4 regions of the Methylobacterium sp. WCS2018Hpa-22 genome follow, and region 2 is predicted to be linked to each of the others. Evidence: predicted binding sites of a transcription regulator. Region 2 holds the regulator's gene; each other region holds the start of a gene.
What was found. The regulator LexA, encoded in region 2, represses DNA repair genes until DNA is damaged. The targets are predictions, from matches to a motif close to TGTTCNNNNTGTGTTCNG.
Positions count from the first base shown of each region.

Region 1: uvrA (excinuclease ABC subunit UvrA) is a predicted target of LexA. The motif match lies at 5,253-5,270, and genes of this name have one in related genera.
Region 3: RQI43_RS22475 (ImuA family protein) is a predicted target of LexA. The motif match lies at 3,693-3,710, and genes of this name have one in related genera.
Region 4: RQI43_RS04025 (ATP-dependent helicase) is a predicted target of LexA. The motif match lies at 5,004-5,021, and genes of this name have one in related genera.

Region 1 covers NZ_JAVTJA010000001.1:265,929-273,148, forward strand. Annotated here, with positions in the region: gene RQI43_RS01190 (hypothetical protein) at 1-912, shown strand, start outside; gene RQI43_RS01195 (hypothetical protein) at 1,128-1,334, opposite strand; gene RQI43_RS01200 (hypothetical protein) at 1,537-1,818, shown strand; gene RQI43_RS01205 (Crp/Fnr family transcriptional regulator) at 2,098-2,898, shown strand; gene RQI43_RS01210 (PAS domain S-box protein) at 3,176-5,059, shown strand; gene uvrA (excinuclease ABC subunit UvrA) at 5,462-7,220, shown strand, end outside.
Region 2 covers NZ_JAVTJA010000006.1:281,581-288,800, reverse strand. Annotated here, with positions in the region: gene oxc (oxalyl-CoA decarboxylase) at 1-1,370, opposite strand, end outside; gene RQI43_RS10690 (GntR family transcriptional regulator) at 2,158-2,850, shown strand; gene lexA (transcriptional repressor LexA) at 3,217-3,954, shown strand; gene RQI43_RS10680 (ComEC/Rec2 family competence protein) at 3,948-6,218, opposite strand; gene gltX (glutamate--tRNA ligase) at 6,397-7,220, shown strand, end outside.
Region 3 covers NZ_JAVTJA010000023.1:13,088-20,307, forward strand. Annotated here, with positions in the region: gene RQI43_RS22465 (error-prone DNA polymerase) at 1-1,211, opposite strand, end outside; gene RQI43_RS22470 (DNA polymerase Y family protein) at 1,369-2,952, opposite strand; gene RQI43_RS22475 (ImuA family protein) at 2,879-3,589, opposite strand; gene RQI43_RS22480 (collagen-like protein) at 3,911-4,924, shown strand; gene RQI43_RS22485 (TIGR03862 family flavoprotein) at 4,919-6,154, opposite strand; gene RQI43_RS22490 (ComF family protein) at 6,213-6,977, opposite strand; gene RQI43_RS22495 (hypothetical protein) at 7,094-7,220, opposite strand, start outside.
Region 4 covers NZ_JAVTJA010000002.1:327,142-334,361, reverse strand. Annotated here, with positions in the region: gene RQI43_RS04045 (S9 family peptidase) at 1-75, shown strand, start outside; gene RQI43_RS04040 (hypothetical protein) at 72-857, shown strand; gene RQI43_RS04035 (AsmA family protein) at 886-4,458, opposite strand; gene RQI43_RS04030 (hypothetical protein) at 4,646-4,888, opposite strand; gene RQI43_RS04025 (ATP-dependent helicase) at 5,032-7,220, shown strand, end outside.

The DNA of each region.
Region 1 (7,220 bases), on a different contig from region 2:
CTCGCCGCCCTCAAGCCCGGCACGATCCTGTTCACCGACCACCGGGACAATCCGGCGAACCCCGAGAGCGGCCTCACGCCCTATCTCGAATGGCGAAAGCTGCGCCCGGCCGAGCAGGCGGCCCTGGCGCCCTACCCCGCCTATGCCGAGCCCGACTACACCGTGACGCTCAACGGCGTCTCGAAGCAGCGGCACGAGACCCTGAAGGTCTATGTGGCGCAGGGGCGGTTCGTGGTGGCCAAGCCCGCGGAGTCCATCGACCTGTCGGCCTTCGCCAATCTCGGCTTCGTGTCCAAGATGGACCCCGTCATCAAGCACAAGACCCTGAGCCCCGCCGAGGTGACGCCGACCAAGGACCCGGCCGCCGCCTTCGCCCGCCGCCCGGACCGGGCCTGGTGCGAGGGCGCCGCCGCCTGCATCGAATCCCGCTACGACCTCGAGGGCAAGCTGCCGCTGGGCGTGAAGCTCGCCAACAAGCTGGAGGACGGCGCCTCGAAGAAGGTGGCCGAGTTCGTCTCGTTCCAGAGCGAGCTGCGGACCCTACCGGCGGCCGAAGCGGCCTCGCTCGCGGCGCTCACGCGGGTCGACACGCCGGTGGCCGGCGGCCTCGAACAGACGATCTTCTGGGTCAACCAGATCCTGCGCTTCGGCAAGTTCCTCGCCGTGTTCCAGCCGATGCCGAACGACCCCGGCAAGACGGTGGTGACGACCTACATGGCGCTGGCGATCAAGGCCGATGTCCTCGACCGCAAGCAGGAATATGCCCGCGTGCCGGTTCTGAAGAACCTGCTTCCGGCCCAGGTGCTGATGGGCAATTCGTCCTTCAACACCGGCACGTCGATCAGTGCCGGCCTGCCGACCTATGCCCGCAACCGCATGATCGCCTTCGCGGACGCCCTGGCCAAGAACTGAGGGGCGAGTGTCGGAGCCTGTTCGATTGGATTTTTCGACGAATTTCCATTCCAGGATCGATCATCCAATCAGACCTCCTCATCCTGAGGTGCCCGCATCAGCGGGCCTCGAAGGAGGCCTCCAGTGCTCGCGTAATCCCTGGAGGGCTCCTTCGAGGCCGCTTCGCGGCGCCTCAGGATCAGGTAAGGCCTTGGACGAGCAACGCGAGCAGGCTCTCAGTTGCCGCGGCTGACGATGGAGGGCATCGATGGGGCGGTGTAGGCGCGGTTCACGTCGCGGCGGGTCTGCGTGCCGTTGGTGTCGTTGGAGCGGCGGAAATTCTCGGTGCTGAAACTGTCCGAGAAGCCGCTGCGGTCGGCGCTGTTGCAGGCCCCGAGGGCACAGAGCAGGCCGACGGCGAAGAGGACGGGGATGGGACGCATCGGAAGTTCCTGGCAGTCTGGTCCGGTTGGACCGATCGGGTCTTTCGTGGTGCCGGGTTGGCCCTCGCGTCAAGCACAAGGATAACGAACCGTCTCAGCTTACGGGCAGAGTGATGTTCTCGCGCCACGAAAACGCTCACTACGCTTGACGGCTTTCGGGCATGGGGGCCGCAATCACGCGGATTTAGCCTCCTTGGATCTGGTGCTCGGGCCGGCCTTGGGCGACACCTTGTCCAACATGAGCAACGTGGTCCCCTTCTCCCGCCCCCCCGCCGCCGCACCACAGATCTCCAATGTGGTCGCCGTCGCCGACGATCTGTTCGCCGCCCTGGAGCTGCTTCAGGGCGTCGCCCACCGTGCCGCCGCCATGGGCCGTCCCCGCAGGGAGATGGAGCTCACCGTCCGCAACCTGCGCGAAGCGGTCAGCGCCGTGGAGCGGGCCCTCGACTGCATCGGCGAAGGCGACGAGGCCGGCCAGGGCTGAACCGACACCGCGCCCGAGCGTGATGCGCGCGGGCGCCTTCTTGCCTGCGGCTATGGCATTCTACATTTTTCCCGGGAAGCTCCGTCCCGCCCTCCTCCCCCTTGTGGGGAGGAGTTGGAGGTGGGGGTGGTTGGGCGACCCTGATGCTGCGGAGGCTGGCGGAGCCACACTCGAATCCGCCGCGACGACAAGATTTTTCGCTACCTTCGTCAACTAGTGGACAGACGCCTTGGCGGTGATAAGCTAAGCGCGAGACAGAAGGTGAACACAGCGCATCAGATGCTCCCGTCGACAGAGTCCTTCATCGAAGGCAATCTCCTGCTGAAGGCGCTGTCCCGGGAGGATCGCGGGCTTCTGATGCCGCATTTCGAGCCGACCGTCGTTCGGCGCGGGGAGGTTCTGTTCTCCGTCGGGTCCCGGGTCTCGTACATCTCCTTTCCCTGCGATCAGACGGTGATCAACCTGATCGTCTCCATGCGGGACGGCCGGAGCGCCGAGACGGCCACGATCGGCCGGGAGGGCGCCGTGGGCGGCGTCGTCAGTCACGGCAGCCTTCCGGCGTTCAGCACGGCCCTGGTGCAGATCGGCGGGCCGGTCCTCAGGCTCGATGCCGCGAAATTGCAGGACGCCAAGCTTCGCTCGACCACGCTGCGCAACCTCTTCACCCGTTACGCCGATTGCCTCCTCGGCCAGGTGCTGCAATCCGTGGCGTGCAACGCCCTCCACCCGATCGAGGAGCGATGCCTGCGCTGGCTGCTGACGCTGCAGGACAGGATCGGCACCGAAACGCTTCCCGTGACCCACGAACTCCTGGCCAACATGCTGGGCGTGCAGCGGACCTACCTGACCCGGATCCTGCGCACCCTGCAGGTGCAGGGGCTGATCGAGGTGGGGCGCGGCCGTATCACCATTCTCGACCGGGCCAAGATCCAGGAGGCGGCCTGCGAGTGCCATGGCGCCGTGGTGAGCCATTTCGAGACCGTGCTCGGGGCCGTCTACGATGCCGACGGGCGGATGCTCTTCGTCGATCCTCCGACGCAGCCGAGCCAGGACGATCCCGTCCCGGCAGCGGCTGTCTGAGGCGGCATCGCTCGATGTCCGCTCGGGGGAACGAGGCTTTCCGATCCCGGGCCCAGGTGCCGGGTCAAGTCTCCGATCCGAGTTCGATACGCTGTGGGTGGGGAGGATCTCGCGAAATCTCGTGGCGAGACTTGTTCGTTGCGAGGTCCGACTGCATTTCATGTGATGGCGATCGACGGAATCAGACCCGCATCCGATGACCACTGCGAATGTACCTCCACCCCTCCGAGGGAGTCGTCGCGATCTTCCTTCGCCGGTAAGGACGGCGGCCGGTGGTATGACCGACGGTGCCGTTGGCATCGGCGATGGCGCCGCCTCCCTCGATCGGTGGTCGACCGACGAGCGCTATCGCCTCGTGGCCAGGGCGACCAACGATGTCGTCTGGGATTGGGACCTGCTGCGCGACGCCATCCTGTGGAACGAGGCGCTCGAGACGTCCTATGGCTGGCGGCCTGCCCATATCGGTCCCGGCTCCGACTGGTGGCTCGGCAACATCCATCCCGATGACCGCGCCATCGTCTCCGCCGGGCTGAATGCCTTTCTCGACGGAGGCTCGGACAGGTGGAGCTGCCAGTACCGCTTCCTCAAGGGAGACGGGGCCTATGCCGATGTGCTGGACCGCGGATATCTCGTCCGCGATGCTTTGGGCGCGCCGGTGCGGATGGTCGGCGCGATGCTCGACGTCACCGTCAGAAGCCAGTTGGAGGCTCAGTTCCGCGCGGTCTTCGAGGGCGCCAATATCGGGATCGTCCAGTTCGATCCCCGCAGCGTCCTGGCGCTCAGGGTCAACGCCAAGCTCTGCGAGATCTGGGGTGCGCCGGAATCCGAGATCGTCGGTCGCTCCCTCGCCCAATGGACCCCCGCCGAGGATGCGGATGCGCGCGACGACCTGCATCGCCGCCTCGCCACCGGCGAGACCCTGCAGGACCGGTTCGAGAAACGCTACCGGAGACGCGACGGCCGGATCATCTGGGCGAGGGTGAACCTCGTCTCCCAGACCCTGGGTGACGCCGTTCACGCCATGGCGATGATCGAGGACATCACCGAGGAGAAACGCGCGGATGCCCGTCGCGAGGCGCTGATCAGCCTGGGCGACCGCCTGCGTGAATTGCGCTCGAACGCCGATGTCGTGGCCATGACGGCGGAGATCCTGGGCCGCGCCCTCGGGGCGACGCGGGCCGGCTACGGCATGGTCGACCTTCCGGCGGGGCTGGTGACGGTGGCGCATTCCTGGTCCTCCGACGGACAGACTTTTCCGAGCCGGACCCTGCGGCTCGACGAGTTTCCCGCGAGCATCGCCGGCTTGCGGCGCGGCGAGATCCTCGCGGTGGACGATCTCGCGACCTCCCCCGACCTCGAAAGCGATGCGGAACTCTACATCGCGGAGGGTGTGCAGGCGGTGATCTCCGTCCCCCTGCTCCAGCGTGGTCGCCTCGTCGGCGTGCTCTATGCGACGGAGGCCTCGCCACGCTCTTGGACGCCGCACGAGATCGCCTTCGTCCGCGAGGTGGCGGAACGGGCCTGGAGCAGCCTGATCCGGATCGAGGCGGACGAGCAGCAGCGGATCCTCAACCGCGAACTCAGCCACCGCATGAAGAACACCCTTGCGATGGTTCAGGCGATCGCCTCGCAGAGTCTGCGCAACGTCACCGATGTGGAAGCGGCCAAGCATGCCTTGGCCGCGCGCCTGATCGCCCTCGGGAATGCCCACGACATCCTGCTGACCGGAGAGCGCGAGAGCGCGGCCATCTCGGCCGTCCTGCAGAGCGCCCTGTCCCTTCATGACGACCAGCAGCCGGGGCGGTTCGATCTGTCGGGGCCCGAGATCGTCATCGGCTCCAAGGCGGCCCTGTCGCTCGCCCTGATGATGCACGAACTCGCCACCAATGCCGCCAAATACGGCGCCCTTTCCAGGCCGGACGGCCGCGTCGTCGTGGAATGGCGGGTGGTCGCGGTGGGAGACGACGACACGATCCACCTCGTCTGGTCCGAGCATGGCGGGCCACCCGTGAGCCCCCCGACACGGAAGGGCTTCGGCTCACGGCTCATCGAACGCGGGCTCGCCGGCGCCGTCGGCGGCGAGGTCTCCCTCGCCTACGAGCCGGATGGGCTGATCTGCCGGGTCGTCGCGCCCCTCGGCGGGTTTCAGACGAGCTTCTAGGGCGTTCTGCGCCGAAGTGGTTGCCGGTGCGGCGAGCAGGAGCGCGACAAACGAAGGCCTGGAAATGCGTGCCGACCCACCGCGGTCGGGTGCCGCCCCAGCAGAGGAGCGTGTCCCACTTCCATGGTGCGTTCGGTCGCGAGAGCTTGGCGAGCGTCCGCCCGAGCGCGGAATTCAGCGCCGATATTGTAGCTGTACGCTTTTTGTTCTAGCTGGGTGGCGGATATGCGTGGCGTGCGTCTTGCCCGCCCGGCCCGTGCGCCCGACATGGCGACCGGTGGCGGGACCGTTGTCTTCGACCTCGCCGCATGACGTCCCGGAGACGATCCCCGCGCGTCGTCGCCGATCTTCCTTTCCGCCAAGTCCTGCCTTTCCGCCAAGTCCTGCCGCCGAAGAGACCCAATGGCCAAAGCAAAAGCCGCCGCCAAGACACCACGGGGCCTGAAGAGCCAAGCGGCGCAGGCACAGGAAGAGAGCGTCGAGGCGCGGATCGAGAAGCTGTTCGAGGGTAGCCCCGACCGTCGCGTCATCGCCGTCCGGGGCGCGCGCGAGCACAACCTCAAGAACATCGATCTCACGATCCCACGCGACAAGCTCGTGGTCTTCACCGGGCTCTCGGGGTCGGGCAAGTCGTCACTCGCCTTCGACACGATCTACGCGGAAGGCCAGCGCCGCTACGTCGAGTCGCTCTCGGCCTATGCCCGCCAGTTCCTCGAGATGATGTCGAAACCCGACGTCGATCAGATCGACGGGCTCTCGCCGGCCATCTCCATCGAGCAGAAGACGACGTCGAAGAACCCGCGCTCCACTGTGGGGACCGTCACCGAGATCTACGATTACATGCGCCTGCTCTGGGCGCGGGTCGGCATACCCTACTCGCCCGCTACCGGCCTGCCGATCGAGAGCCAGACCGTGAGCCAGATGGTCGACCGGGTGCTGGCCCTGCCGGAGAAGAGCCGGCTCTATCTCCTTGCCCCCGTCGTCCGGGGTCGGAAGGGCGAGTACCGCAAGGAGATCGCCGAGTTCCAGAAGAAGGGCTTCCAGCGTCTTCGCATCGACGGCGAATACTACCCGATCGACGATGCGCCGAAGCTCGACAAGAAGCTCAAGCACGATATCGACGTGGTGGTGGACCGGCTCGTGGTCCGGGCCGACATCGCCGCGCGCCTGGCCGATTCGTTCGAGACCGCCCTGGAACTGGCCGACGGCATCGCGCTGATCGAATTCGCCGACCCGGCCGAGGGCGAGACCATCACCTTCTCGTCACGCTTCGCCTGCCCGGTCTCCGGGTTCACGATCGCCGAGATCGAGCCGCGCCTGTTCTCGTTCAACAACCCATTCGGCGCCTGCCCGACCTGCGGCGGCATCGGCCACGAGATGCGGATCGACCCTGAACTCGTCATCTCCGACGTCAAGCTCAGCCTCAAGCGCGGTGCCGTCGGCCCCTGGGCGAAATCGACCTCGCCCTATTACGGCCAGACCCTGGACGCCCTGGCGGGGCATTACGGTTTCAAGACCACGTCGCCCTGGTCGGATCTGCCGGAGACGGCGCACAAGGTCATCCTCTACGGCTCCGGCCGCGAGTCGATCCGCTTTGCCTATAACGACGGCATGCGCGCCTACGAGGTGAACAAGCCGTTCGAGGGCGTCATCCCGAACCTGGAGCGGCGCTACAAGGAGACCGAGAGCGACGCCTCGCGCGAGGACATCGCCCGGTTCATGAGCGAGACCCCTTGCGCCTCCTGCGGCGGCAAGCGACTCAAGATCGAGGCTTTGGCGGTGAAGGTCGCCATGCAGGATATCGGCGACGTCACCGCGCTCTCCGTGCGCGAGGCGCATCGCTGGTTCTCCGAACTGTCGGAGAAGCTGACGCCGAAGCAGAACGAAATCGCCTTCCGCATCCTGAAGGAGATCCGCGACCGGCTGACCTTCCTGGTCGATGTCGGCCTCGACTACCTCACCCTCGCGCGCGGCTCGGGCTCGCTCTCGGGTGGCGAGAGCCAGCGCATCCGCCTCGCCTCGCAGATCGGCTCCGGGCTGACGGGGGTGCTCTACGTCCTCGACGAGCCCTCCATCGGCCTGCACCAGCGCGATAACGAGCGCTTGCTCGGCACGCTGAAGCGCCTGCGCGACCTCGGCAATTCGGTGATCGTGGTCGAGC
Region 2 (7,220 bases):
GCGAGGACGGGCTTACCGGTCTCGACAGCGGCGGCGATGGCGAAGCCCATGCCGATGCCCATGATGCCCCAGGTGCCGACATCGAGGCGCTTGCGCGGCTGATACATGTCGATGATGCCACGGGCGAGATCGAGGGTGTTGGCCCCCTCGTTGACGAGGATGGCGTCCGGACGTTCGGCGATGATGGTCTTCAGCGCGCCGAGTGCGCCGTGGAAATCCATCGGCGTCGAATTCTTGCGGAGCTTCGACGCCATCTTGGCGAGGTTCTCTTCCTTCTTGGCAGAGATGGCATCGGTCCAGGATGCCGGCGGGGCCTGCCAATCGCCCTTCATCCCGTCGAGAAGCGCGGTGACACAGGAGCCGATATCGCCGACGACGGGCGCCACGATCTCGACATTGGAGTCCATCTCTTTCGGCTCGATGTCGATCTGGATGAACTTCTTCGAGCCGGGGGCGCCCCAGGTCTTGCCCTTGCCGTGGGAGAGCAGCCAGTTGAGGCGCGCGCCCACCAGCAGTACGACATCGGCCTCCTTGAGGACGAGCGAACGGGCAGCACCCGCCGATTGCGGATGGGTGTCGGGCAGGAGGCCCTTGGCCATGCTCATGGGCACGTAGGGGATGCCGCTTGTTTCCACGAGAGCCCGAACCTCGTCGTCGGCCTGCGCATAGGCCGCGCCCTTGCCGAGCACGATGAGGGGGCGTTTGGCGCTCTTCAGGACATCGAGTGCGCGCTTGATCGCGGAGGGGGCCGGCAGTTGGGCCGGAGCGGCATCAATTACCTTGACCAGCGATTTGGTGCCGGCATCGGCCTCCATCACCTGAGAGAAAAGCTTGGCAGGTAGATCGAGATAGACGCCGCCGGGGCGGCCCGAAACGGCGGCCCGGATGGCCCGTGCGACGGCAATGCCGATGTCGGCGGCGTGAAGAACGCGGAAGGCGGCCTTGCACAGGGGCTTGGCGATGGCGAGCTGGTCCATCTCCTCGTAATCGCCCTGTTGGAGATCGACGATCTCGCGCTCCGACGAGCCGGAGATAAGGATCATCGGGAAGCAGTTAGTCGTGGCGTTGGCCAAGGCCGTGAGGCCGTTGAGGAAGCCAGGCGCGGAAACCGTGAGGCAGATGCCGGGCTTCTTCGTCAGGAAGCCCGCGATGGCGGCGGCGTTGCCGGCATGCTGCTCATGGCGAAAGGAGATGACCCGCATTCCTGCGGCCTGGGCGAGGCGACCGAGATCGGTGATCGGAATGCCGGGCACGCCGTAGATCGTGTTGATGTCATTGAGCTTCAGCGCGTCGATGACGAGGTGGAAGCCATCGGTGAGTTCCGGCTCGGCCGAAACGTCGACATCGATTCTCTGGGCCAAAGCTGACATCGTGTTCTCTCCCTGGTTCTTTGACGTTTTATTTTGATTGGCGGTCCGCAAAGTCGGCGAACCGATGACGTGAACTTTTCCGCTGCGGGATTTGGTTCTCTCGTGCAGCGCAAACCCGATTGTGATGCGGCTTCGGAGACCGCGGGATTCCTCGACGTTAGATCGACGTCCTGGCAGTGACTTTGGAGTTGGCGTTGCAGTGAAGTCGGCCAGCGTGACGTTTCATCCTCCCTCGACGGGGCGTGGATTTTCTTCAACGGGAATCCAAAAATTTATGATCTCTTTGGGTATTCCGCGCAGCTTAATCTTTGCGGTGACTTGGCGGAGTCGATGGTGGACACAACCAAATCACCATGTTTTATAATGCCTCCCGCCAGTCGAGCGGCGTTCGCCGGCTGGCGATCCCGCGCCTGCCTCGAACAGAGAAGACGCTTTGACCCGATCTAGCAGTCAAAAACTGCTGTAAGCCCTCCGACCCGGTAGGCAATTGGTGGCATACCAAATACCAACTGTCAAACGGAATTGCACGATTGTGCCGATCAGCATCGGATCACTGGAACGCGAGGCTTCGCATGGCCGGTCGACACAGGAAGAATACAACTCCTTCCTTCATGGTAATCGGAAGTCTGCTCTTCGAACCGTAGCGAGGAAAGCGCCGCTCAGCTTATGTTAAGAGCTTTGAGCGGGCCGAGGCATTCCTTGTATTTCAAACGCGAGTTTGGCATGCTTCACACCAAGTGTGCTCGCCCGCGTGTGCGAGTTTAAATTATTCTAGGTGGCATGAAAAATGGTTAAAACCGACACATTTCAAGTAAAGCCTATCGTTGCGACTTCAAGCTTGCGTGCATTGGCTTATGACGCGCTCAAAGAAGCAATCACGAACATGAACATTTATAATCAGCGTGAAGAGGTTCGCCTGGATGAGCGAAAGTTGTCCTTGAACCTTGGCGTGAGCCGCACCCCTGTGCGCGAAGCGCTGACGGTATTGGAGCAGGAAGGCTTCGTGCGGTTCGAGGCCCGTCGCGGTGTCTTCGTCATCAAGAAGTCGAAGAAAGAAATTGTCAGCATGATCCAGGCCTGGTCTGCCTTGGAGAGCATGGCTGCGCGCCTCGCCTGCGAGCGGGCCACCGACGAACAACTTCACTGCCTGCGCGAGCACTTTCCAGAATTCTATGAAGGACGCCCGTCGGATCATCTCGACGAGTATTCGGAAGCCAACATTCGCTTCCACCAGAAGATCATTTCGCTCGGCCAGTGCGACGTGATCAAAGACATCACCAGCAACCTGCTGATGCATGTCCGCGGTATTCGCAACACCGCGCTGCGTCAGGGGGAACGCGCGGCCAACTCGATCAAGGAACACGTGGCGATCATCAAGGCATTGGAAGCGCGCGATGCAGATCTGGCGGAACGCCTCGTGCGCGAGCACGGCCTCGGCCTCGCCAGCCATGTTGAGAAATATGGTGACTATCTCGACTGATCGACGCTGCCCCCAGAGTACCCGCCATATCGCATGGCTCCCCGGCCGTCGGTGACCGACTAAGTCATCGGCGGGGACTGGGCGCGCGGCTCCGCCGGACACCGCGAAGGCCCGCCATACAGGGGCGGGGTAAGCCCCCGCGGCACGAAGCCCCTTCGGATGATTGAAGGGCCCTGCGGGTAATACCGGCGGACGCCAAGCCGGCCCGCGGTAAGGCCGCTTGAGCGGAACATTGCACCTCAGGAACAAACTCTACCACCGGGTTAACGGAACCCTTGCAGAACACTTGCGGAACGTCTACCGTGTTCGTGTTTTGTTTCAGCGGCGTTAGTCGCGGCCATTGGCTTCAGTGGAAGAGTGATCTGTATGTTGACGCGTAAGCAGCTGGATCTTCTCCAATTCATCCAACAACGGATGCAGGAGAGTGGCGTCCCGCCCTCCTTCGACGAGATGAAGGACGCCCTCGATCTCAAATCGAAGTCGGGGATCCACCGGTTGATCACGGCCCTCGAAGAGCGCGGATTTCTGCGTCGTTTGCCGAATCGCGCCAGGGCGATCGAAGTGATCCGGATGCCTGAGAGCCTGACCGGTGCACCGGCGTCGAAGCCCGCTCCCGCCGGTGAAGTTCGCCGCTTCACGCCGAGCGTCGTCGAAGGCGGTCGGTCCAAGGCGATGCCGTCCCTGCGCCAGCCAACGACCCAGGCCCAGGACGAGAGCGGAAGGTCGATCACGATCCCGGTCATGGGACGGATCGCGGCCGGCACGCCGATCTCCGCCATACAGAACCAGAGCCATTCCGTGACGCTATCACCGGACTTCCTGGCCGGCGGCGAACATTACGCTCTGGAGGTCCGTGGCGATTCGATGATCGAAGCAGGTATCCTCGACGGTGATCTTGTCGTGATCAAGAAGCAGGACACTGCGAATACCGGCGACATCATCGTTGCCCTCATCGACGATGAAGAGGCCACATTGAAGCGCCTGCGTCGCCGCGGTTCCTCCATCGCTCTGGAGGCGGCAAACCCAGCCTACGAGACAAGGGTTCTGGGTCCGGATCGTGTTCAGATCCAGGGGCGGCTCGTCAGCCTGGTCCGTCGTTACTGAAGCCCGTCCGACTGCGTTTCGGATGACGGATCGCCGTCGTCGCCCTCGGGTTCTATGGGTTTCGCACTCGGTCCCGATTCCTTCGGAGGCGAAGGGGACGGCGTGACGACGGCGACCGCCCGCCGCCATGGCGGACGAGAATGAGGTTGGTGGGCGGACGTGACCTGCGGTCCTTCGGGGCCGAAACGGATGGCGGTGGCGCCGCGTAGTGCCAGGTATGCGCGATCGATGACGAAGCCGGCCCGGCAGTCTTTGGGTGCGTCACGGCGGGCGATGATCACACTCGCCCGTTCGCAATCCTCCGCGAAGGCCCGCTTGTCCTTGACCAGGGCGACGATCCGACCCGGCCCTAACTCGACGACGCATCCGACGGTATCGCATCGGCTTCTCGGCGAGGCTGCGACGGCGGCGACCTTCCGCGAATCGCCATCCGCCTTGAGCCATTGTTCGAGGACGAAGGCCGGCGGGCTGCCGAGAATGCTCAATCGCCCGTCCCCGTCGCGGAAGGCTGCACCGCCACCCTCACGGTCGATGTAGACGTCGTAACGCGGCGGCATGGTAGCGAGCACGACACCGAGAGCGGCCGGAGCAAGGCCGATCCAGCGTAAGCTCGAGACGGGAAGTGTCAGCAGGAGCAAGGCGAGAGCAAGCAGGCAGAGTGCCGTGCTGCCATAGGCCGGGACGACGAGGGTGGCGTGTCCGAACCCGCTGATCCAGCCGGAGATCGTGAGCATCCCGCGTACGGCGAGCCCCATCGCCCACCAGACCGGCTGGTCCAGTGCGAAGGGATAGGCGAGGATCCCGAGGACCGCCGCCGGCATCACCGCCAGGGAGACGAGGGGCAAGGTCAGGGCATTGCCGACGATGCCGAAGGGCTGGACGGTCTGGAAATGATAGGTCGCGAAGGGCGCCGTGGCGATCTGGGCGATCAATGTCGTCGCCAGGGTGCCAAGGACCGCGACAGCCAGAAACCGCCAGGTTCGGGCCAAGAGGCCCGCACCTTCGCGTGGCGGCATCCAGCGATTGAGCGCACCGGCGCAAGCGATGAGGCCGGCTACCGCGCCGAAGGACATCTGAAAGCTCGGGCCGAGAATCCCGTCCGGCTCTCGCGCGAGGGCGATGAGGGCAGCGAGCGCGAGGTTCCGCATGCTCAAAGCCGGGCGATCCACCAGGATCGCGCCGAGCATCACCAACGTCATGATGAGCGAGCGTTCGGCAGCGATATCCCAGCCCGAGAAAACGCAATAGGCCGTGACACCCACCATGGCGAAACCGGCGGCGATCTTCTTGATCGGCCAAACCAGGGCGAGCCCCGGAACGAGGGCGAGCAGCGCGCGGACGAGCCAGAACACGACGCCGGCTGCGAGCACCATGTGGAGGCCGGAAATCGAGACGACGTGGTAGATTCCCGCCGCACGCAGAACCTCGTTGGTCTCTGCATTGATGAGGCCGCGCTTACCCGTTACCAGGGCGGCGGCCACCGCGCCGGCCTGCCCGCCATTGGCGTCGGTGATGCGCCGGGTCAGCGCGTTGCGGGCGTCGTCTACGGCGGCTGCCAGTGCTACGGAGCGGGGCAAAGGCCTGGGCGGAGGCTTGACGTCGATCTTGCCTACCAGGGAACCGACGGCACCGATCCCGCGAAAATAGGCATCCCGGGCGAAATCATATCCGCCGGGGCGGGCCGCGTCGGGCGGCGGCAGGAGCCGTGCCGTCGCCGAAATGAAATCGCCCGGCTTCAGCGCGAGGGCCTTCTTGTAGGAAACGCGGACCCGCGTGGGCCGGCGATCCGGCGGGAGGTTGCCGAAACTCTCCACGAGAACGATCAGGCGGGCGCCGACTTCCCGTTCGTCGAGGGCTTCGACCAATCCGGTGAGCGGGGCAATCGTCGTCCGGGCCAGGACGGGTGCCGCTACGACCTGCATCCGCAAGGTGGCGGCTGCGAAGCCCAGGAAGGCTGCGGCAAGTCCGAGAACCAATGCCAAGGCCACGGGCCTCGAACCGAGGCGAAGTGCGAGGGCAGAGAGTGCGGACGCGACGAGGAGGGGTGCTGCCAGAGCCGGCTGACCATCCGTGGCGGTGAAACAGACGAGGATGCCAAAACCGAACGTGACGGCAAGCCAGGGAAACAGGCGCCTCTGTTCGGATTCTTGAACCAGCCCGTCGACGATCCAGCGTCTAATCGCGCCGATCAGGATCGCGGGTGAGCGTGACGAGGCCGAGGTGGCACCCGTCGCACCCGCGGCTCGCGCATTGGCCTGCGCCATCTCCCGCTGCGTCTCTCCTCACGGCTCGCGAAGCACGAGAGATGCCGCCCGCGCGAAATCGTCCCCGTTTCGCGACTCGGCGCCACGCTTTCTTAACGTCATCGAAAACGCATGCTACATGCGCCGATCCGGGCCGGTCGATCCGCCCTCTCACTTCACGCACAAGTTTAGCCGCCCGATGTCGTCACCCGTCGTTACGCGCTTTGCCCCCTCCCCTACGGGGTACCTGCATATCGGGGGAGCGCGCACGGCGCTCTTCAACTGGCTCTATGCCCGTCATTTCGGCGGCAGGATGCTGTTGCGCATCGAGGATACCGATCGGGAGCGCTCCACCCAGGGCGCCATCGATGCGATTCTCGACGGGCTCCGCTGGCTCGGCCTCGATTGGGATGGGGACGTCGTCTACCAGTTCGCCCGCGCCGCGCGGCACCGTGAGGTAGCGGAAAGCCTGCTCGCTTCGGGCAACGCCTATCATTGCTACGCGACGCCGGACGAACTCACCGCCATGCGCGAAGCCGCGCGGGCCGAGGGACGTCCCATGCGCTATGACGGGCGTTGGCGCGACCGCGATCCTTCGGAGGCACCGGCGGGCGTGAAGCCGGTCATCCGCCTGCGCGCCCCATCCGAGGGCGAGACGGTGGTGGAGGATCAGGTTCAGGGCCGGGTGACCTGGGCCAACAAGGATCTCGACGACCTCGTCCTGCTCCGCTCTGACGGCAATCCGACCTACATGCTCGCGGTCGTCGTCGACGATCACGACATGGGCGTCACCCATGTGATCCGTGGCGACGACCACCTTACGAACGCCGCACGGCAGGGCCAGATCTATGATGCGCTCGGTTGGTCCGCGCCCATCATGGCCCATATCCCGCTCATCCACGGTGCTGACGGCGCCAAGCTTTCGAAGCGCCACGGCGCGCTCGGGGTCGATGCTTATCGCGACCTCGGCTACCTGCCCGCCGCCTTGCGCAACTACCTCGTCCGCCTCGGCTGGAGCCATGG
Region 3 (7,220 bases), on a different contig from region 2:
GGCGGTTCGTCGCGGCTTTCGGAAATGAAGCGGGCGAAGAGCAGCCGGATCTTGGTCGGGTCCACCGAGGTGATGCCGAGGCAGTAGCAGACCACGGAATTGGCCGCCGAGCCGCGGCCCTGGCACAGGATTCCCCGGTTCCGGGCGAATTCGACGATGTCGTGGATGGTGAGGAAGTAGCGGGCGTAATCGAGCTGGCGGATCAGGTCGAATTCGTGGGCGAGGGCAGTCTCGACCGTCTCCGGGATACCGTCCGGGTAGCGTAGCTCCGCCCGTTGCCGGGTCAGGTATTCGAGATGCCCCTGGGCCGTCCTGCCGGGGGGGACGGTCTCGTCGGGATACTCGTATTTCAGCTCTTCCAGCGAGAACTCGCAGGCTTGCGCGATCTCGACACTGCGCGCGATCGCCTCCGGGTGGTCCGCGAAGAGCCGGGCCATCTCCTCCGGTGGCTTCAGATGGCGCTCGGCATTGGCCTCCAGCCGGTAGCCGGCCTCGACCAGGGTGCAGCCCTCGCGGATGCAGGTGGCGACATCCTGCAGGGGGCGCCGGTCGGGATGGTGGTAGAGCGCATCCGACACCGCCACCATCGGCGCGCCGAGGCGTTTCCCGAACCCGGCCAGCCGGCCGAGGCGGCGGCGCTCGTCGCCACGGTAGCGGTGGCTGACGCCGAGGAAGACGCGGCCTGGCGCCGCCTCCGCCAGATCGGCGAGGTGACGGGCGAAGGCCTCGTCCGCCATGTCCGGCGGCGAGCCGTTTTCCGAAGGCAGAAAATCCTCGGGAGGCAGAAAATCCTCCGGAGAAATGGCGATGAAGATCTGGCCCCTTGCCGCCGCGAGCACCTCCGCGATGCCGAACCGGCACGCGCCCTTCTCCGAGCGGCGGTTGCCGTCCGTGAGCAACCGGCAGAGCCGTCCGTAACCGTCGCGGTCCATCGGATAGGCCACGGCCTCGAACCCCTCCTCGGTGACGAGGCGGACCCCCGGCAGGTAGCGGATCGTCGGTTCGCCCGCCTTCTCCCGGCGCTTGGCCTCGGCATGGCCGCGCACCACGCCCGACAGCGTGTTGCGGTCGGCGATGCCGATGGCGTGGAACCCGAATTCGGCACCCTGCGCCACCATTTCCTGCGGATGCGAGGCTCCGCGCAGGAACGAGAAATTCGTGGTCACCGCCAATTCGGCATAGGCGAGTCTTGCATAGATTAGAGATGTCATATGTCTCCAACCCTCCCCCCTTTGCGGGGGAGGGTGCCTGCGGAGCAGGCGGGAGAGGGGGCGACCTCTCCGGATACGGCGCTCCCCTCTCCCGACCCTCGCTGACGCGAGGGCCACCCTCCCCCGCAGAGGGGGGAGGGGAGGCGGCGCCGAACCCTCACGCGAACAATCCCTGCACGAACCAGCGTGCGGCCTGCTGCGCCGTGTGGAAGCCTTCCCGGTAGACCCAGAGCCTCCGGCCGGATTCGTCCTCGACCACGTAATAGTCCCGGGCTGGTGCGGGGGCGTGCCACCAGGCGTCGGCGATGCGCTCCGGTCCTTCGGCATGGGCGATTCGGTGCAGACGTCGGCGCCAGCGGAAACGCTGGGGCGGCCCGTCGGGGGCCAGCGAGAACACCTCGTCGGCTATTTCGCTGCGAGGGAAGAGGACGAGGGGACGGGACGGCACGGGGCCGCCCGGGCGCGCATTCCCCCGCCCGGCCCAGTCGAGGGCCACATGGTTCACCCGCCACGGTTCCAGGGCGTCGGCGCGTTCGGGGATATGGCTCGCTCGTGGGCTCACCCTTATCACCCTGGCCCTGATGCGCTGGCGCAGGGCATCGGCGAGGCGGGCGGTTCCGTTGCCTTCCGCGCGTCGATCGAGGCCCGTATCAGCGAGGGAGTCCTGGCGCGCTTCCAGCCGGCCGATGCCGGTCACGTCGAGCCGCACGGTCTCGAAGCCGAAACCGGCATCGAGGGCCGGGCCGAGCCGGTCGAGGCGCAGGTCCAGCAGCCGACCGATCTGGATGGGGCACAGGGTCGGTTCCGACAGGCCGAGATCGAGGGTCTTCTCGATGCCGTCGACCCGATGCAGGCTCAAGCGCAGGGATTGCGCGCCCATGCCCGATGCGGCGAGACGGGGGGCGATCTCCCGCATCAGCCGGATGGCAGTGGCGACGATGCCGGCCTGATGTCCGATCGGGTCCAGGAAGCCCTGGCTCGCGCCGAAGGCGGCAGGCTCGGCCAGGGAGACCAGCGGTTCGGGCCTCCTCCCCAATGCCTGATCGAGGCGCAGGAGCAGGGTCTCGCCGAAGCGTCGGGCGAGGGGAGGGCGGGGCGCGTCGGCCAACGCTCCGATCCGGCGCAGGCCGAGGCGACGCAGCGAGTCCGAGATGGACGACTCGATCCGCAATGCGGCGACGAAAAGCTCGCGCAGGGACGGTGCATTGTCTCCGGGCGGCACGATGACGGGCCTCGCCGAACCGCCGTGGCGGGCATGGGCGAAAGCGCAGGCGGGTGTGTCGGCCAGGGCCAGCCGGGCGGGAATCGCATTGGCCGACAGGCGACCGGAAAGGTCGGCCATCAGGCCTTCCTCACCGCCGAACAGATGGCTCGCCCCCTCCACGTCGAGGAAGAAGCCGGCAGCACCCTCTGCCGGTCCGAACGGCGCGACCACGGGCGTGTAGCGACGGGCCCAGAGGCAGAGCCGCGCGAGGGCGGCGGCATCGGCCTCCGGGTCGGCGGGGTGGACGGCGATGCCGGGGCCGATCCTCGCTCGGGCTCGCGCCAGGGGCTCTCCTGGGCGCAGGCCCAGGGCCCAGGCAGCGGCATCCACTGCCGTGATGCGCAGGCCCCCCGGGCCGATGGCGGCCACGACGGAGGGCGCGGCCGCTTCTGGCGCCGCGTGTTCAAGCCGTGTTCGAGCGCGCCTGAGGCGCGTCAGCGGCCACTGCTCCAGCCAGACCGAAACGATGCGCGGCATGATCCCACTCCAGAAGCCAATCCCCGGTCCGTCCGTTGCGGCAGCGGTCGAGCCGCGCCCGCCAGCAGGGCCGCTCGATGCAGCCGAAGCGGTCCCGCAGGGCCGCCCCCGACCCGATCCGCCAGCGGGTCGCGGCCATGTTCGGGTTTTCCGCCTGCGGCGGCCGCAGGACGAGGAGGAGGCGGGAGGCCGCCTCGCCCGCCAGATGCAGCCGCCGGCTCTGTTTCAGCGGCAGGCCGGCATCCACCAGCCCCGCCACTGCCCTCAGGCCCTGAGACCGCAGGGCTTCCTCCACGGCGCGGTAGGCATCCGCGTCGTTCTCCACCTCTAGGATCAGCAGGCGGCCCGGATCGAGGCCGAGCCCGGCGAGACCATGGCCGTAGGGCGTCGGATGGCCCTTGCCGATGACGAGGAGCGCCTCTCCCTCCACCCGCGCCAGGTGACGCGCCACGAGGGCGAGGGTGAAGCCCAGGGCCGCCGCCTCGTCGCCCTCGGCTTCCGGCGCGATCTCGTGCGGTCGCCCGAGAGTGAGGCCGTTGCCGGGAAGCCCCGAATCGATATGCGCGATTCCCAGGGGCAACGACTCGACGCGGAGGGCGTCGGAATGTCCTCCCCCGTGATCGCGCAGGGCGGCCATCGCAACCTTTCGGCGCCGCGCGAACTCGTCCGTGTTCGTCTCGCCCTCATCGCGCATTGTCCGTTGAGCCAAAGCCATCCTGTCCGCACCGTCGCCAGACGATAAGAACAAAACAAGAACACACTCAACAGGTTTCAGGGGTCTGAAAAATTTCCCAATGCAAACAGCCGTTTCCCCTGTGGACGGCTGTGGATGAATGTGGACGGCCGAGAATCGGAAGGGCGTTCGAGCCCCTCGTTGTGGACTTGACCCCATGGCCGGACCCGGCATTGTCCCTCCGCCGTGCCGGACCCCCGGCGCATCAGCCGGGAGAGAATGCCCATGCGCCTCGACCAAGCCGCCCAGTGCCAGGCCCTCCATCGCCCGACCGGAAACAGCCAGAAGGCCAACTCCCTGTTCGGCAAATCGCTGATTGGCCTGATGCTGCTCGTGGGCTCCTTCTCTGGGGCCGCCTTCGCGCAGGCGCCAGGCCAGGTCAGCCCCGGCCAGCCAGGCCGTGGGATGAGCGCCGCCCCGGCGACAGATGCCGCAGCGGCTCCGGGGCCCAGGGCCAGGACCAGGCGGGTCGTGACGCCGTCGCAGCCGATCCAGGTTTACGATGCGCGGATCGAGGGGGGAGACCTGCGGATCTCGGGCAGCGTGCGCAAGGCCGGCACCGTCGTCATTCTCGACGAAGACATCTCGGTGATGGCCGATTCGCGCGGGCGTTTCCTGTTCCGCCTTCCCTACCGGCCGGCTACCTGCGTCGCGGCGCTGAAGGCCGGTGAAGACGAGAGGGAGGCGGTGGTGGCCAATTGCGCACCCACGGGCGAGCCCGGCCCCAAGGGCGATGCGGGCCCCGCAGGCGAAACCGGGCCCCAGGGCATGGCAGGGCTTGTCGGACCGCAGGGGATTGCGGGCCCCGCGGGCGAGGCCGGGCCGAAAGGTGAGACGGGACCGAAGGGCGAGGCCGGGCTCAAGGGAGAGACTGGCCCCCAGGGACCGATCGGTCCCAAGGGCGATGTTGGTCCCAAGGGCGATGTCGGTCCCAAGGGTGAGGTTGGGCCAAAAGGCGATGTCGGCCCCAAGGGGGACACGGGTCCCAGGGGGCCTGCCGGTCCTCAGGGCGAGCCGGGGGCAGCTGGCATCACGGCCAGCGCCGCCAACTCTAGCTTGCGTCCCGTCCGCAACGAGACGTGTTCGACAAGCGGCTGCGAGTTGAGCTGTGCCAGTGGCGAGGCCTTCGTCTCGGCCTATTGCCTGTCCTCGGGCAGCCCGTCCTTCGCCAATGGCGGCGCCAGCGCGTCCTGCCCGTCCGATGCCAAGGGCATGGTCGGGTTCTGCACGCGTCTATAGTTCCGGATCGGCCTCATCGAGCCAGTCCATCATTCCGGCGGCCGCCGCGCGACCGCTGGAAAAGGCTCCCTGCAACAGGTAGCCGCCGGTGGGGGCTTCCCAATCCAGCATCTCGCCGGCGACGAAGACCCCCGGCCGCGCTTTCAGCATGAAGCGGTGATCGACGGCCTCGAAGGCGACGCCCCCCGCCGTGGAGATCGCCCGGTCGATCGGACGGGGAGCGAGCAAGCGCAACGGGGCCGCCTTGATCAGGGCCGCGAGATCGCCCGCCGAGGATGGAAGCGCGCGGCCGGCCGCCTCGCGCAAAATTCCCGCCGCCACGGGGTCGAGCCCCGCATCCTTGCGCAGACGCGTGGCGAGGGAGGCGCCCTGTTTGTGCGTCGCGAGGCGTCGCATCAGCGCATCCTCGCTGAGGTCCGGCCGCAGATCGAGCACGAGACGAGCTTCGCCGCGTTCCTCGATCGCGTCGCGGATGAGGCGTGAGAGGGCATAGACCGCCCCGCCCTCGATCCCGTCCGTGGTGATCATGGCCTCGCCGCGCACGGTCTCGTCGCCGAGCCTGAGCACGACGCGCTTCAGAGGGGTCCCGGCGAAGCGTTCGCGGAACACGTCCGACCACGGCACGCCGAAGCCGACATTGGCGGGTTTGAGCGGCGAGACGGCGATGCCTGCCCCGGTGAGAAGCGGGACCCAAGCCCCGTCCGAGCCGAGCCGTGGCCAGCTCGCTCCCCCAAGCGCCATCAGGGTCGCCTGGGGGGCCACCGTGACGCGTCCGTCCGGGGTCTCGAAAGCCAGGCTTCCATCCGCCTCCCAACCCAGGAAGAGATGCCGTGTGAGGATGCGGACGCGGGACGCATCGAGCCGCCCCAGCCATGCCCGCAGGAGCGGGGAGGCCTTGAAGCTCTTCGGGAATACACGACCGCTCGACCCGACGAAGGTCGGCTGGCCGAGCCCCTCGCACCAGTCCCGCAAGGCTTGCGGAGGAAACGCGTCGACCGCCTTCGCGAAAGACGCATGCGCAGGGTGGTAGCGGCGGTGGAACGCCTCCAGCGGCTCGCTATGCGTGAGGTTGAGGCCGCCCCGCCCGGCGATGAGGAACTTGCGCCCCACCGAGGGCATCCGCTCGTAGATCGTGACACGGTGACCGGCCTCGGCCAGAATCTCGGCGGCCGCCAGCCCGGCCGGGCCTCCGCCGATCACCGCGATGTCTCGTGACGTCAATCCTGTCATGAAAGTTGGGAGGCCGTGGCGGAGCCCGGCTGTCAAGGGCGGAGGTCGGTTTGTTGGCTCAACCTGCCTCGGCGGCGACCAGGGCGAAGGTGAGGACGTCCACCGAAGCCGCTCCTCCCCGCAAGAGCACCCGCGATGCAGCATTGGCGGTGGAGCCGGTGGTGGTGACATCGTCGATGAGCAGAACCCTTCGCCCCTGGAGCCTGGGCTTCGCCGATGCGGGGACCCGGAACGCGCCCTGGAGATTCGTCGCCCGCGCCGCGCGGCTGAGCCCGACCTGCGAGCGCGTCGCCTTCACCCGTGTGAGAAGCGAGGTCTCGCAGGGCAGGGAGGCGATGCGGCCGATGCCACGGCCGAGGAGGGCGGCCTGATTGAAACGACGGCGCCACAGCCGGGTCCAGTGCAGCGGCACGGGAATGAGGCAATCGGCCTCCCTCAGTAATTCGGCACCCGCCGATGCCATCATCCGCGCCATGGGGGCGGCGAGATCGAGCCGGTCCTCGTATTTCAGGCGGTGGACGAGATCACGCGCCACATCGTCGTAAAGCGCGACGGCCCTGGCCCGCCCGAAGACGGGGGGATCGGCGATGGCGCGCGGGGACAAGAGGGGGCCGAGCCCCAGATCGACGGGAAACGGCGTGCCCAGGCGCGGGCAATAGGGCTGTTCGATGAGGCGCAGGCTCGACCAGCAACGGGGGCACAGGGCATGCGGATCGGCGGTGGCGGCACCGCAGCCAGCACAGGTCGGCGGGTAGATCAGGCCGAGGGCGCCCGCCGAGATCGAACGGACACCCCGCCGAAGAAATTGGGCGGCGGACACCATAATGCGTGCTTAGGTCCAGTTCGTCGCTTCGCGAAGACCTTACGCGGAGAAGACCTTGCAAAGGGAAAACCTTGCGCAAGATTGTCCCGGCGAAGCGACGTCCGGAAAGCGGCGCCCTACTGTGCCGCGGGCTGCTGGCCCTGGTTCTGCTGCTTGTCCTTCTTGTTGGCCCTGTGGTGTCCGATGGCGCAGCCGGCTGCTGCCCCCATCTTGCCGTGTCCGGCCATATGGCCGGCGACGCCG
Region 4 (7,220 bases), on a different contig from region 2:
GAAGTGGCCCTGATCTATGCCTTCGCCCTTCGGGCGGTGGGGCTGGCTGGTGGTAGCGAGAGCCTGCAGCCGTGACGGCCTTCATCCGAACCGCTGCCGCCGCCGGGTGCCTCCTGGCGACGCTGGTGCCGGCCGCGGCAGCGGACAGGACGGTGGCCCTCGAGGTTCCCCCCGATCTCGTCAAAGATCTGTCGGCGATGCCGCGGATCGACAACCCCGTCGACGACGCCGAGCGGCGGATCAACGCCGCCGTTCAGCGCCTAGACGGAGCGGCGCGTAAAGCCGCGGCCGAGTGTCTGGCGCAGGGAGGCAAACATGCCGATTACGGCCGGCATATCGACGTGACGATGCGGGGCCCCCGCTTCCTTAGCTACACGATGACGGACAGCGCCTTCTGCGGCGGCGCACATCCCAATACCGGCACCTCGGCAATCGTCTACGACCTCGTTTCCGGTGCTCCCGTCGATTGGACCGCGCTGCTTCCGCCCGCTCTCACCGGCAAGGTCGCGCTCCAGACCGAGATGGATGGAAGCAGGATGGTGTCCCTGTCCTCGAAGCGGCTCTTCGACCTCTACCTCAAGGCTTATCGCCCCAGGACCGGTCAGGCGAAGGCGGATGCCGACGACGACGAGTGCCGGGAGGCGGTATCGACGCAAGATGGCGATGGGCCGCCTGCGATGACTGTCTGGCTCGATGCGAAGGCGGGCGGCCTCGCAGTCCAGTTCGACCTCGCCCATGTCGTCCAGGCCTGCGCCGACGTGGAGGTCATTCCCCTCGCTACCCTCAAAGCCGAGGGCGCCAATGCCGTGCTGACCGACGCAATCGTGGCGGCCCGGGCCGCGCTGCCTGTTCCCTGATCGTCTTCGTTCCTGAAACCGGCCGCGATCAGGGCTGCGGTGCGGGCGGTTCGACAGCTCGGCCTGGAAGGACATCCGGGGCCGGTACGCCATCGGCGGCGCGGCGAGCGGCATCGTCTTGGCTCGGTGCGAGTGCGCGAATGCGCGCCTGACGGGCAGCTTCCTCGGCGGCCGCCTTCTCCGCCGCGGCTTTGTCGGCCGCCGCCTTGATGGCAGCGGCTCGGGCCTTGTCCATCTCGATCCTGGCGCGACGCCGCTGGCGCTCGATTTGATCGGCCTCGAACACTTCGATCTTATCGAGTTCGCGCTGCAGGACTACAGCGGCGAGGCCGGTGGTCAGGGGCCCGGTATCGACACTGCGGTCGGGCTTCGTGAGCGGGCCGGAATAGGAGAGCTGTATCGAGGGAATCCCTCCGGTCCAGCCCTTCGGAGCGCCGCCACCCGTCAATGTCCCGCGTGCATCGAACCGCCCCGTCGTCAGGTCGACGGAGAGGGTGCCGGCCCAGCGCGGTCCGCCGAGATCGAAGGTGAGGGGCGCGGCACGCAGTGAGCCGCCCGAGAGGGTCGCGGGTGCCTTCACCGTTCCCTTCACTGCCATGGGCGCGGCGGCGAGCTCCTCGGCCACCAGGGACTGGAGCCGTCCCTCCCGGAGCGGATCGTCTTCCGCGAGCGCCTTGGCCAAAGCGCGCTCGATCCCGCCCGGATCGCCGCCGGGAAGCACCAGATCGGTAAGGCTGAGATCGCCGCTTCCGCCCAGATTGTTCGCCATGTTCGCGAGGCTCTGGCCCGAAGCGCCGAAGCGAAGGGTCGCGCTGGCCCGGCCGGAGATCGGTCCCGGACCGACGAGGTCCGCGATGGAGGCGTCGCTCAGGCTGCCTTCCCCGGAGATCGCTGCCGCGCCACCCTGCCGGGACAACGTGATGTTGCCGACGAGGCGTCCCCTGGCGAGACGTCCGTTGACGTCGCGAATCGTGAGGACGCCGTTGTCGAGCCGGGCACCGAAAGCCGCCCCTTCGGCGGTGAAGCGCCGGCCGAGATCGAGCTTATCCACCCTGACGTCGAGGTCGATGGGCGGTCTGACGGCCGGCGCTGCGCCGAACCGTGCGCCGTCTCCGGCTTCCGGTTTCTTCGCGTCGGGCGGGACGATCAGGGAAGCGGCGAGCCACGGCAGCGAGAGCCGGCCGAGCGCGACGCTGCCGAAGATGTCGCCGGCGGGCGATCGGTTGACATTGGCGAGAACCGTGGCCCCCGCGATCCGCCCGGTGACGTCGGCATGGGCATCGCGTCCGGCCCGCGACAGACCGACGAGCAGTTCCGCCGGCATCGGCGAGGGTAGGGCATCCGTGCTCCCGGCGAGAATGAGGAAGGGCGCGAGATCCGGCGTCTTCAAAAGGATCTCGCCGGCTTCCGGCGGGGTCTGGCCCGGACCGGGCACGACCGGCTTCACCGTTGCGAGCGTGAGGTCGGCGATGGTGCCGGAGATATCGAGGCCGAGGGCCGGAACCGAGCCGTCGGGCGCGGGCTGACCGCGTGCTCCGCTGATGTGCAGGGCGGCCGGCTTGCGCAGGGCGGCCATGTCCTCGCGCTCGAACCAACGTCCGGCGAGCGGCGTCGTCAGATCGAGGGACAGGCTGTCGATACGCCCGCCCCGCGAGAGCAGGTCGAGTCCGAGGCTGCCGCCTGCGGCTGTTCCGTTGGCGCTGGTGCGCAGGGTGTCGGCGGCAGCCGCCTCGCGCTCAAGGGTCACGGCGAGGTCGAGGCTGCCCGCCCGCAGGAAGCCGGGGATCATCCGAGCCTCGGCGATCCACGTCCGGTCGAGAAGGGCGATGAGGGGGGCGGCCACCGGCGCCCACATCCGGCCCGCGATACGGCCTGACCCGTCCGGCGCGATCCGGCCCGACAGCTTGGCGTTGGCGCCGGCGAGGTCGGTGACGTCGAGGCTGCCGACGTTCAGGCTCGCTCCGTCCGACTGGATGCTGGCGGCGATGGTTCCGTTGCCCGAATGGGCCCCGGCCGGCCCGTAGCGCACGTCCCGCGCCTGGATCGTCAGGCCGAGGTCGTGGTCGTGAAGGCCGGACAAGGCGCTGCCGAAGGAAGGCAGAGCTGCGACATCGATTCCTTGCGCCGAAAGCTGAGCATCGAAGCGCCCGCGCCCGCCCGATTCGGCTTGGGTATAGCGGGCATTGCCGGTGATCCGCGCCTCGCCGAGGGAGAGCCGGAGGTTTCGCAGTGACGAGGACGGGCTCGCCGTCGAGACGTCCGCGGATGCCTGAATCGGGCGCCCGTCCATCACCGCGACAGCCGGGCCGCCGAGGCCGAACTTGCGCAGGTACCGCCCGAACCCGTCGGAGGCGGCGGCATCCAGGGAGACGTTGCCCGTGAAGCGCAGGGCCGGTTGCGTATCGACCTCTCCGGATGCGGTGAGGGCGGTGTTGCCCGGCGCCGTCACCGAGAAGCGCCGAAGCGCGAGGCCTCCCGTCCGGTCGAACGTGCCGGACAGCTGGAGATTCGTCCATTCGTCGAGGCCGAGGCCGATGCTTTCGAGGGCGAGGTCAAGATCGACCATCATCGGAAGTTCGGATCCGGCGCGGGGCATCCCGCGCGCCAGCATGGCCTGGCCTGCCGTTGAAATCAGGAAGGCATCGAGGTCGAGGCGGCGCGCCTCCAGGGTCAGTGCTGCCCGCCAGGAGCGCAGATCGATTCGTCCGGTTCCGGCCAGTCGCATGGCCTGACCGCCGGGATCGATTTCGGCCTTCACGTCGGAGAACCGCACCACCGGTCCCCGCGCCTTGAACGTGCCGCCCAGGGAGAACGGCAGGTAGGCGCCCGCCACCTGAACCGGCGGCCCGACCACGACCCGCGCCGATCCCTCCGCCTTCGGAATCATCGCACGCAGCTGGCTACCCTGTGCGGGAGCCTCGCCGGGCACAGGTTCGAGTCGGATACGAGTGTCGGCCTCGAAGCGCGGACGGGTATCGCCGCCGCCGGAGAACTTCACGGCGACGCTGCCGTCCTCGGCGGGTTCGCCGGTGGCGATCCGGAAGGCGACCGCGCCGCTCGTCCCCTCGATCCGCCAGGGGCCCAGGAGCCGGGGCGCCGAGAGATGCACGGTCTCGGCCCGCACCTGATCGGTGCGGCCGCTCTGCGGGACGACGGTCGTGAGGATGACCTGTCCGATGGACAGGTCCTCGATGGCGAGATCCTGGTCGGCGAGCGTCTGATAGAGATCGGCGGGAAGGCGGACCGCGTCGTCGTCGCTGATCGGGAGCTTGATCTCCGCACGCCCGATCCGCGTCTCGGTGAAGCGGACCTCACCCGTCAGCAGCGGCGTGAGACCGATCTCGGCCTTGACGAGCGAAAGATCCAACGCCGGCTTGTCGGCCTGTCCGCCGATGCGCAGCCGATCGACGCTCAGTTGCGGCGAGGGGAGAAGCCTGACGGCGATCCGTCCTTCGGTCCGCGCGTCGAGACCGAGCGACCTGCCGATCGTCCGGTCCACCAATGTGCGGTAGCTCTCCCAAGCCACGAGGGGCGGGACCGCCAGGGCCGCGACGAGGATCAGGATGACGGCGCCCGCCAGCGCGGTCAGGATGTCTCGCACCGTCTTGGTTTCCGCCTCGCTCCGGCCCGGTCTCCGGGACTGCCTTGGGGCGGGCACGTTGTCTCACCGGACGTCATGCCCGGTCGTGCCCCCACCCTATGCGGCATAGCACAAGGTGACCGGTTCCGCGCCAGAGGCGTTTCTCGCGGTCAACAGCTGCCGGGCATGCCTTCCGGAGCCGATCCAGTCAGCGACGTGGCGTCAGTCCCGAGCCGATCGGGGCCGGACGGGTGACTTCGTTGCGCTGCATCTGCATGCGGATCTGATTGTTCTCGAATTGCTGCTGATGCCGGACGCCGCGAATCTCGCTTTGGGTCGCGAGCCGGTCGTTGGTTTCGTTGAGTGATCGCGTGCCGGGCGACTGGGCCAGGGCGGGGGATAGGCCGGCGACAACGGTCAGCATCGAGATGGCGGATAGGGCGGTACGCATGGAACGTCCTCTGGTGATGATGTTCACGGTATGGTGAGACGACGCCCGAGAGGAAACCGTGGTTCCCCTCCCGGCCACCCATCTGGGGCCTACCTTTTGTCCCAACCCTCGACGTCGTTCGCGTTTTGGTCCAGGGAAGCAACATGAAACAGCATCCCGACGCGACGACGGCCCCTGTGCCGGCGCCGGCCTCCGGCGTGGCGGCCGAGGCCGCGCAGACCTCTATCGCCGCGCGCGCCATGGCCTCCCTCAGGCCACAGGGTTCGCCTTATCTCGAAGGGCTGAATCCCGAGCAGCGCCGCGCCGTCGAGACGACGGAAGGACCGGTCCTCGTCCTCGCTGGTGCAGGCACCGGCAAGACGCGGGTGCTCACCACGCGAATCGCCCATCTGGTTTCGACCGGCAAGGCGCGGCCTTACGACATCCTGTCGGTGACCTTCACCAACAAGGCCGCCCGCGAGATGAAGCACCGGATCGGTGCCCTCATCGGCCCGGCCGGCGAGGGGATGCCCTGGCTCGGCACCTTCCATTCCATCGGTACCAAGATCCTGCGCCGGCACGCCGAGATGGTGGGACTGAAATCGGATTTCACCATCCTGGGGATGGACGACCAGCTGCGCCTGATGAAGCAGGTCATCGTCGACCAGAACATCGACGAGAAGCGCTGGCCCGCCCGCGCCCTGTCCTCGGCCATCGACGGGTGGAAGAACCGCGGCCTCCTGCCGGAGCAGGTCCCCCCCGGCGAGGCGGGGGCCTTCGCCTTCGGCAAGGGCGGCGCGCTCTACACCGCCTATCAGGCCCGGCTCCTGACCTTGAACGCCGCTGATTTCGGCGATTTGCTGCTGCTCTGCCTCAAGCTGTGGCGCGAGAACCCGGACGTGCTGGCGAATTACCAGCAGCGCTTCCGCTACATCCTGGTCGACGAGTACCAGGACACCAACGTCGCCCAGTATCTCTGGCTGCGCCTTCTGGCGCAGGGGCACCGCAACGTCGCCTGCGTGGGCGACGACGACCAGTCGATCTATGGCTGGCGCGGGGCGGAGGTCGACAACATCCTGCGCTTCGAACACGATTTCCCCGGTGCGGCCGTGGTGCGGCTCGAGCGCAACTACCGCTCCACCGGTCATATTCTCTCCGCCGCATCCGGGCTCATCGCCAAGAACGAAGGCCGCCTCGGCAAGACCCTGCGCACCGAAGACGTGGCCGGCGAGAAGGTGACTGTGTCGGGCGCCTGGGATTCGGAGGAAGAGGCGCGCCAACTCGGCGAATCGATCGAGAGCCTGCAGGCCAAGCAGCATCCGCTTTCGGAGATCGCTGTGCTCGTGCGCATCTCGGCCCAGATGCGCGAGATCGAGGACCGCTTCGTTCAGCTCGGTCTGCCCTACCGCGTCATCGGTGGACCACGATTCTACGAACGTGCCGAAATTCGCGATGCGCTGGCCTATCTGCGTGTCACTATGAACCCGGCGGACGACCTCGCTTTCGAGCGCATCTTCAACACCCCCAAGAGGGGCCTGGGCGACGCTACCCTACAAATCCTGCATGGCTATTCGCGTTTGCAGCGCGTGCCGCTGCTCCAGGCCGCTCGAAGCCTGATCGAGACCGACGAGTTGAAGCCGCGCGCCCGCTCGGGCGTCCGCGCTTTGGTCGAGAGCTTTTCGCGGTGGGCGCGGATGGTCGGTACCCAGCCGCATTCGGAAGTGGCTCAAACCATTCTGGAGGAATCCGGCTACACCGAGATGTGGCAGAAGGACAAATCCGCCGATGCCGCCGGGCGTCTCGAAAACCTCAAGGAGTTCGTGCGCTCCATGGAGGAATTCCCCGACATGGCTGCCTTCCTCGAACATGTCTCCCTCGTGATGGAGGCGAGCGAGCAGGAAGGGGCGGATCGGGTCTCCTTGATGACCCTGCATGCGGCCAAGGGGCTCGAATTCGACACCGTGTTCCTGCCCGGCTGGGAGGACGGATTGTTCCCGAACCAGCGGGCGCTCGACGAGAGCGGCCGCGCCGGGCTGGAGGAGGAGCGCCGTCTCGCCCATGTGGGCCTGACCCGCGCCCGCAAACGCGCCAAGCTGTCCTTTGCGGTGAACCGGCGCATCCATGGGCTGTGGTCCTCGACGGTGCCGAGCCGGTTCATCGACGAGTTGCCCGCCGACGCCGTCGACGTGGTCGACGCCCCGGCGCATTTCTCCGCCGGCGCCTCGCGCTTCGACCGCAACCCGGCGCCGTTCGGTTCCTCCTACGCGACGCCGGGCTGGCAGCGGGCGCAAGCCAACACTGCCGGCAACCAGGAGTTCGGAGGCGGGAATCGGCAAGCTTTCGGACGGTCCTC